DNA from 2 places in the Gordonia sp. CPCC 206044 genome. Region 2 is predicted to be linked to the other one. Evidence: riboswitches for the same ligand, from Rfam matches in the RefSeq annotation. Region 2 holds a riboswitch; the other holds the start of a gene.
The links. Region 2 has a riboswitch for cyclic di-AMP ahead of AAFP35_RS23205 (C40 family peptidase). Riboswitches for the same ligand answer to the same signal wherever they lie in the genome.
Positions count from the first base shown of each region.

Region 1 (3,405 bases), on a different contig from region 2:
GCCGGGATCACCGCCACCGACACCGCCGACGGCGCACTGTTCGTCCCGGACGCAGCCGCGAGCCTGTCGTGCTCGTTGTTCCACGAGATACCCGCCGGCGACCACACGCTGGTGCTCCTGCGGATCGAAGCGCTGCGCTGCGATCCGGGCGTCGAACCACTCGTGTTCCACGCCAGCACTTTCCGATCGCTGGAAGCGCGCAGGGACCGATCATGACGACGGTCGCACTCGGATTTCCCAGCGCACCGTCGGCGCGCCAGGCGATCGCCGACGATGTGCCGCGTACCGGCCCACTGCGAGACCGGTACGGCCGTACCGTGCGTGACCTGCGGGTCTCGGTGACCGACCGATGCAATCTGCGGTGCACGTACTGCATGCCTGCCGACGGCTTGGACTGGCTGCCCCCGCAGTCGGTGTTGACGACCCGCGAATTGATCCGGGTGATCACCGTCGCCGTTCGAGATCTGGGCATCGAGACGATCCGTCTCACCGGCGGCGAACCACTCCTGAAGCGCGATCTGGAAGAGCTGATCGCGGCCGTCGCGCAGCTACCCGGCCGGCCGGAGATCGCGATGACGACCAACGGCCTCGGGCTCAAGCATCGTGCCGATGCTCTCGTTGCCGCCGGTCTCGATCGCATCAACGTCTCACTCGACACCGTCGACCGAGAGCGATTCGCCGCCATCACCCGTCGTGACCGCCTCGACGACGTGATCGCGGGGCTGGCCGCGGCGCGGCGCGCAGGCATGCGGACGGTCAAGGTCAATGCCGTCCTCGCCGATCACGACGACCTGACCCGGGTACCCGACCTGCTCGACTTCTGCCTGGAGCACGGCTACCAACTGCGGATCATCGAGCAGATGCCGCTGGATGCCGACCACCGTTGGGATCGTTCGTCCATGGTGACCGCGGACGAGATCCTGACCGCCCTGCGACGCCGATTCACACTGCTGCCCGACCCACGCCCCCGTGGCAGCGCGCCCGCGGCGACGTGGCTCGTCGACGGGTACGAGGTCGACGGCAATCCGGCGCGCGTCGGGGTGATCGCATCGGTGACCCGCCCGTTCTGCGGTGATTGCGACCGGGCTCGTCTGACCGCCGACGGCGCGTTGCGCAACTGCCTGTTCGCGGACACCGAGGCCGATCTGCGACCCGTGCTGCGCAGCGGACTCCCCGACGACGAACTCGACGCCGCGATCGCCGAGTGCTGGCGAGCCAACGCCTGGGGCAAGGCAGCCGGACACGGCGTCAACGACCCCGAGTTCCACCAGCCGAGCCGGCCGATGTCGGCGATCGGAGGCTGAGGCCGCCGTGCGCATCACCATCCGGTTCTTTGCTGCCGCCCGGGCCGCAGCGGGCACCGAGACATCCATCGTCGACGTCACCGACGACATCACCCTGGGCGGGCTCGAATCGGTGCTGGGCGCCGACAACCCGGAGCTCGCGAGGGTCCTCGAACGCTGCTCGTATCTGCGGGACTCGATCGCGGTGTGCGATCGCCTCGCACCGCTCGGTTCATGCGCCACGCTCGACGTGTTGCCGCCGTTTGCCGGTGGCTGACACCACATCTCGCCTGTGAGTTCAGTCACATAACGGGATGATCACGAGAAGGACACAAAGCGACTATCGGCCCGTGAACTGCGGCGACGCCGAAAGTGGATCGAAAGTCCCGATCCGGCACCGAAAATCGGCTTGCCAACAACGTGATTCGCGATCGAAGACGTCGTACTGTGACTGAACGACGCCCACGGGGGGTCACGAGCAAGTAACCAAGTACATACCGTTCCGTCGGCCGCGCCGAGCCTCGCTCCGCCACGGGACGTACCAGAACGACATCTAGGAGCGAGGACGGGGGACCCACTCTCCCGGCAGAGATCGGACGGCACACCGCCGTCCTTGGGGTTAAGTCCCGGCGTGATTCACGTCAGGCCGAGACCGGGCACCTCTCGCCCGAACCCGACAGCTGACTTCGTAGGCGCGTGGAGAGAGGAACACCACCAATGTCCGGACGTCACCGCAAACCGTCGAACACCACGACCACCAAGACCCTCGCGAAGGTCGCGCTCACCGGCGCTGTCCTCGGCGGCGGAGCCGCGATGCTGGGCACCGGCTCGGCCAACGCAGCCACCGATGCCGAGTGGAACCAGGTCGCCCAGTGCGAGTCGGGCGGCAACTGGGCCATCAACACCGGCAACGGTTACCAGGGCGGCCTGCAGTTCAGCCCGAGCACGTGGGCGGGCCACGGCGGCACGCAGTTCGCGCCGAGCGCCGACCAGGCCACCAAGGAACAGCAGATCGTCGTCGCCGAGCGCGTCCTGGGCAGCCAGGGCAAGGGCGCATGGCCCGTGTGTGGCACCGGCCTGTCGGGTTCGAGCCCGCGCACCGCGCCGGCTCAGCCGAAGCCGCTGCTGCCGCAGCTCCCGGATCTGCCGTTCAGCTGGAACACCTCGCCGGAGGCCAAGACCACCGACGACGTGAAGACGCAGATCGATTCCGCCCTCGCGCAGGCCACCGAGAACAACAAGATCAACCCGGAGGTCAAGGGCCTGTGGGACGCCGCCAAGAAGAGCGGCTACGAGCTCAACTCGGACCAGATCAAGCTGTTCAACGAGCACAAGGACCAGCTGCCCACCCCGTGAGTGACAGCAGCCGTCACCGGACTCGGTGACACACCGCCCTGATAGGGCCCATGGTCGAAGGGCCTCGCACGATGTTCAATCCGTGCGAGGCCCTTTTCCATGTTCGGGGGCGGATCGATCGGTCCCCGTGCGTGGCCCCAGCCGTCTGCGCTCACGCAGCGGCAGACCCACCCACATCACCAGGAAGACGACGAGTGCGACGCAACCGGCGGCGATGGCCGCCCAACCGCCGAGCGCGATGTCGAAGATCACCGTGAGCACCCCGATCAGCGCTACCCCGAGAAGACCGATACCGACCATCGTCAACAGGTGCGCGCGATCCACCAGTCGATCGATCGCGTGTCGACGGAACAGCAAGCGGTGCAGCGCGACCGGTGAGATCAGGGTGACGGTGGACAGGACCGCGAACACCAGGCTGACCACGAAGATGTGTTGTTGACGCGCCTCGAGTTCCTGGAATCCCTCCTGGAACGGGACCGTCAGCATCAGTCCGGTCAGGATCTGACCGCCCGTCTGCACGACCCGCAACTCCTGCAGCAGGCTCGCCCAGTTGCGGTCGAGTTGTTCGTCGGGGGTCTCGTTTCGTCCGGGACCGCCGCCGTTCGGCCCCGCTGACCCCGGATGGCCCTCCACGGTTTACGCCGATCCGACCCACTCGTCGGTGCCATCGTGGAAATGCTGATGCTTCCAGACCGGCAACTGTGCCTTGACCTCGTCGACGAGACGCGCACAGGTCGCGAACGCGGCCTGTCGATGATCGGCGGCC
Region 1 covers NZ_JBCLVL010000007.1:140,724-144,128, forward strand. Annotated here, with positions in the region: gene AAFP35_RS13125 (flavin reductase family protein) at 1-216, shown strand, start outside; gene moaA (GTP 3',8-cyclase MoaA) at 213-1,304, shown strand; gene AAFP35_RS13135 (MoaD/ThiS family protein) at 1,312-1,560, shown strand; cyclic di-AMP (ydaO/yuaA leader) riboswitch at 1,821-1,994, shown strand; gene AAFP35_RS13140 (transglycosylase family protein) at 2,001-2,639, shown strand; gene AAFP35_RS13145 (DUF6328 family protein) at 2,715-3,272, opposite strand; gene AAFP35_RS13150 (molybdenum cofactor biosynthesis protein MoaE) at 3,276-3,405, opposite strand, start outside.
Region 1: another riboswitch for cyclic di-AMP. It lies ahead of AAFP35_RS13140 (transglycosylase family protein); the one in region 2 lies ahead of AAFP35_RS23205 (C40 family peptidase).

Region 2 (3,405 bases):
CAGCGTCCGATCGGCGTCGGACGATGCCTTCTTGGCGGTGGCCACGATGCGTCGCTGCTTGTCGTACTCGATCTGCGCGTTGTGCATCGCTTCGGCCGATTTCTCGGCGTCGTCGCTCAGCTTCTTGTACTGGCCGAGCAACTGGTCGGCCGAACGCACCGGAGCGGCCGATGCCTGCGGGGCGCCCCCTGCTGCCCCGAACTGCCCGATCGCCACGACCAACGTCATCATCGCGGTCACGAACAAGATGGGAACCGATCGCCGCGCGATCGAAGATCCGGAAACCACGATTGTCACTTCTCCTCCACCGCCAACCCGTCGCCTGCCGACGTGAGCGGTCCTCCCCCGCGGATGGTCACTTTCGACGAAGCGGTTCGGGCGGACCACGTCGGTCACGTGGTCCGCCCGTACCTCACACTCGTATGCGCATCGGTGTCGTCACTCAGTAGCGACGGATACCGGTGACCTGCCAGTTGCTCACGTTGTCCCGCTTGACCGGCACACCGTAGGTCGAGGCGTGGACGAACTTCCCGTTGCCCAGGTACAGGCCTGCGTGTCCGCCGCCGTTGAAGATCAGCACGTCGCCGGGCTGGGCGTCCTGCATGGACACCGCGCGGCCACCGCCGAGCTGGCCGTAGCTGTCGCGAGGGATGGTCTTGCCCGCCTGCTTGTAGGACCAGTAGACGAGTCCCGAGCAGTCGAAGGCGTTCGGGCCTGCAGCTCCGTAGGAGTACGGCGAACCGATCTTGCTCTCCGCGTTGCGGACTGCCTTCTGCGCGACGGTCTGACGACCGAAGATCGCGCCGCCGCCGTTCGGCTTGAACTGATCCGGGATCTGGTCCTGGTTCAGGCCGGGAACGGTGAAGGTGCCCAGATTCGGGATCTTCACGTTGGCGCCCGGCGACTTGGCAGCCGGTGTGCTCTCGGCGGCCGGTGCACTCTTGGGCGCCGGTGCCGCCTTCTTCTCCTGGAACTGCTGCGGGATCTGTTTGGTGTCGACCCCGGGCAGCTCGAACGTACCCACATTCGGCACATGCACCGGCGCAGCGAGCGCCGGGCCTGCAGCAGCAGCGAGCGAGCCGACCGTAATCGACCCAGCGATCACCGCACGCTTGGCAACCTTGGTGCCGCGATTGGGTTGTTCCAAACGATGTTTGGCCACGAAGCCACTTCTCCTTGCTCTCCCTCGACCGCCGACCGGGTTAGCTGTCGGGTTCGGGCCGGAAGAATGGCCCTACACACACGCACGACGACGTAAACGTCGGCGCGCACGCGCGACTCACCCCAATTCGGAATTGCCCCCGAAAATGATGGTTCCCCGGTTCGCCCAGCTGGGCGATTGAGCGGTGACCCCCCCAGACCACTCCTGTTGGAGCGGGACGCTCTGCAAAGGTCTCGGAAAGGTTACGAAATCAGATGCGGGTCTGTCTACCGACGCCGCCGCAGGCCTCGACGCCCGTCGGCTCAGCCAGCTCGCAGAATTCGCAAACCGCGGTCCCGATCTGCCCGGTGACCTGATGTTTTCCCATTTCTTGCAGATACTGCAGAGGTCCTGGAGACCATTGCAGCACTGGCGAATACATCGATGGCCGCATCGATTTCGGCATCGGCCACCCGGGTCGTGACCGTGACCTCTCCTCCACCTTCGACACCCGGGTTTGCCCAGTTCGGGGCGTCGAACAGGACCTGCATCACGCAGCCGTCACAGGCGGCGGGCCGGCCCGGGCAGCTCTGGCAGTCGATGTACATGTGTGATCTCCATCTCAATCGTGTCCGGTGGGTTCTCCGGCGGCGTGTCGTCACCGACCGCGGCCGCCGCGTGTACACGAGAAGAACCCTAGGGAGGACCACCGACAAGGCCGGCCCGCACAGCGCCCGACAACAGGTTTCCCGCCTGTCACACCAGAATCTGTCGCACCATCGAACTAATGTTCGCCACGTGGCTCCACTGACGACTTCGACCGGCCCCGCGCCCACTGCGGACGGTCAGCTCACCTTCGCCGACCTGGAGTCCGCGGGAGACGACTTCACCGATCGCTCCCTGTTCGACACCACGCTGGTGGTCGTCGACCTCGAGACCACCGGCGGCAGCCCCACCGAGGACCGGATCACCGAGATCGGTGCGGTCAAGATCCGTGGCGGCGAGATACTCGGCGAGTTCGCCACCCTGGTCGATCCGGGATGTCCGATCCCGCCCCAGATCGTCACGCTGACCGGCATCACGGAGCTGATGGTCAGTGACGCACCCCGGATCGGGGAGGTACTGCACTCCTTCGTGGAGTTCGCCCGCGGGTCGATCCTGGTGGCGCACAACGCCCGTTTCGACATGGGCTTCCTCCGCCAGAACGCGATGCGGCTGGGTATCGACTGGCCGTTCACCACGAGCCTGTGCACGGTGACCATGGCTCGTCGCATCCTGAGCCGCGACGAGGCCCCGTCGGTGCGGCTGTCCGCGCTCGCCGATCTGTTCGACGTGAGCACCCGTCCCACCCACCGGGCGCTCGACGACGCGCGCGCGACCGTCGAGGTGTTCCACCGACTCCTCGAGCGGGTGGGCAATCAAGGGGTGGGCACCCTGCGCGAACTCACCGCCTACCTGCCGCGCGGGAATCCGCGGTTGCGTGCCAAGCGGTCGATGGCACGCGACCTGCCCGCCCGTCCCGGCGTGTATCTCTTTCGCGGCCCCTCCGACGAGGTCCTCTACGTGGGGACCGCCGTCGATCTCCGCCGTCGCGTGCTCTCGTACTTCACCGGCAGCGACCCGCGGCGCCGGATCGGCGAGATGGTGAACCTCGCGACCCGGGTCGATCACGTCGAGTGCGCACACGGCCTCGAGGCAGGCGTCCGCGAACTGCGCCTGCTCGCCGCGCATCGTCCCGCCTACAACCGGCGGTCGACCCAGCCGCACCGCGGCTGGTGGGTGGTGCTGACCGGCGAGCGGTTCCCCCGGCTCAAGGTGTCGCGCACCCCGTCGGACGACGCCCTCGGGCCGATCGGCAACCGGACGACGGCCACCACCATCGCCGACATGATCGCTCAGGCCTCCGGATTGCGCAGTTGCACAACGCGTCTGGGGTCCGCGACGCACCACTGGTGTAAATCCGAGGCGGCCGGCGGCCCACGGATCGGCGGCTGTCACGCCGCCTCCGACCGCCCGCTCACCCTCCCCGACTACCTGCCCAGGGTGACCGCCGTCCGCGACCTCATGATCGGCGCCCACGACGACCTGCTCGACGTGATGACCGACCGGCTGACCCGACTCGCCGACGCACAGATGTTCGAAAGCGCTGCGCGGCAACGCGACCGGGTGTCGACGACGATCGACACGCTCGCCCGCTGTCAACGCCTGGCGGCGCTGTGCGGCATCGCCGAACTCGTCGTCGCCCGCCCCGACCAGGCCCGGGG
Region 2 covers NZ_JBCLVL010000019.1:15,901-19,305, forward strand. Annotated here, with positions in the region: gene AAFP35_RS23200 (NlpC/P60 family protein) at 1-231, opposite strand, end outside; gene AAFP35_RS23205 (C40 family peptidase) at 443-1,162, opposite strand; cyclic di-AMP (ydaO/yuaA leader) riboswitch at 1,177-1,356, opposite strand; gene AAFP35_RS23210 (DEDD exonuclease domain-containing protein) at 1,940-3,405, shown strand, end outside.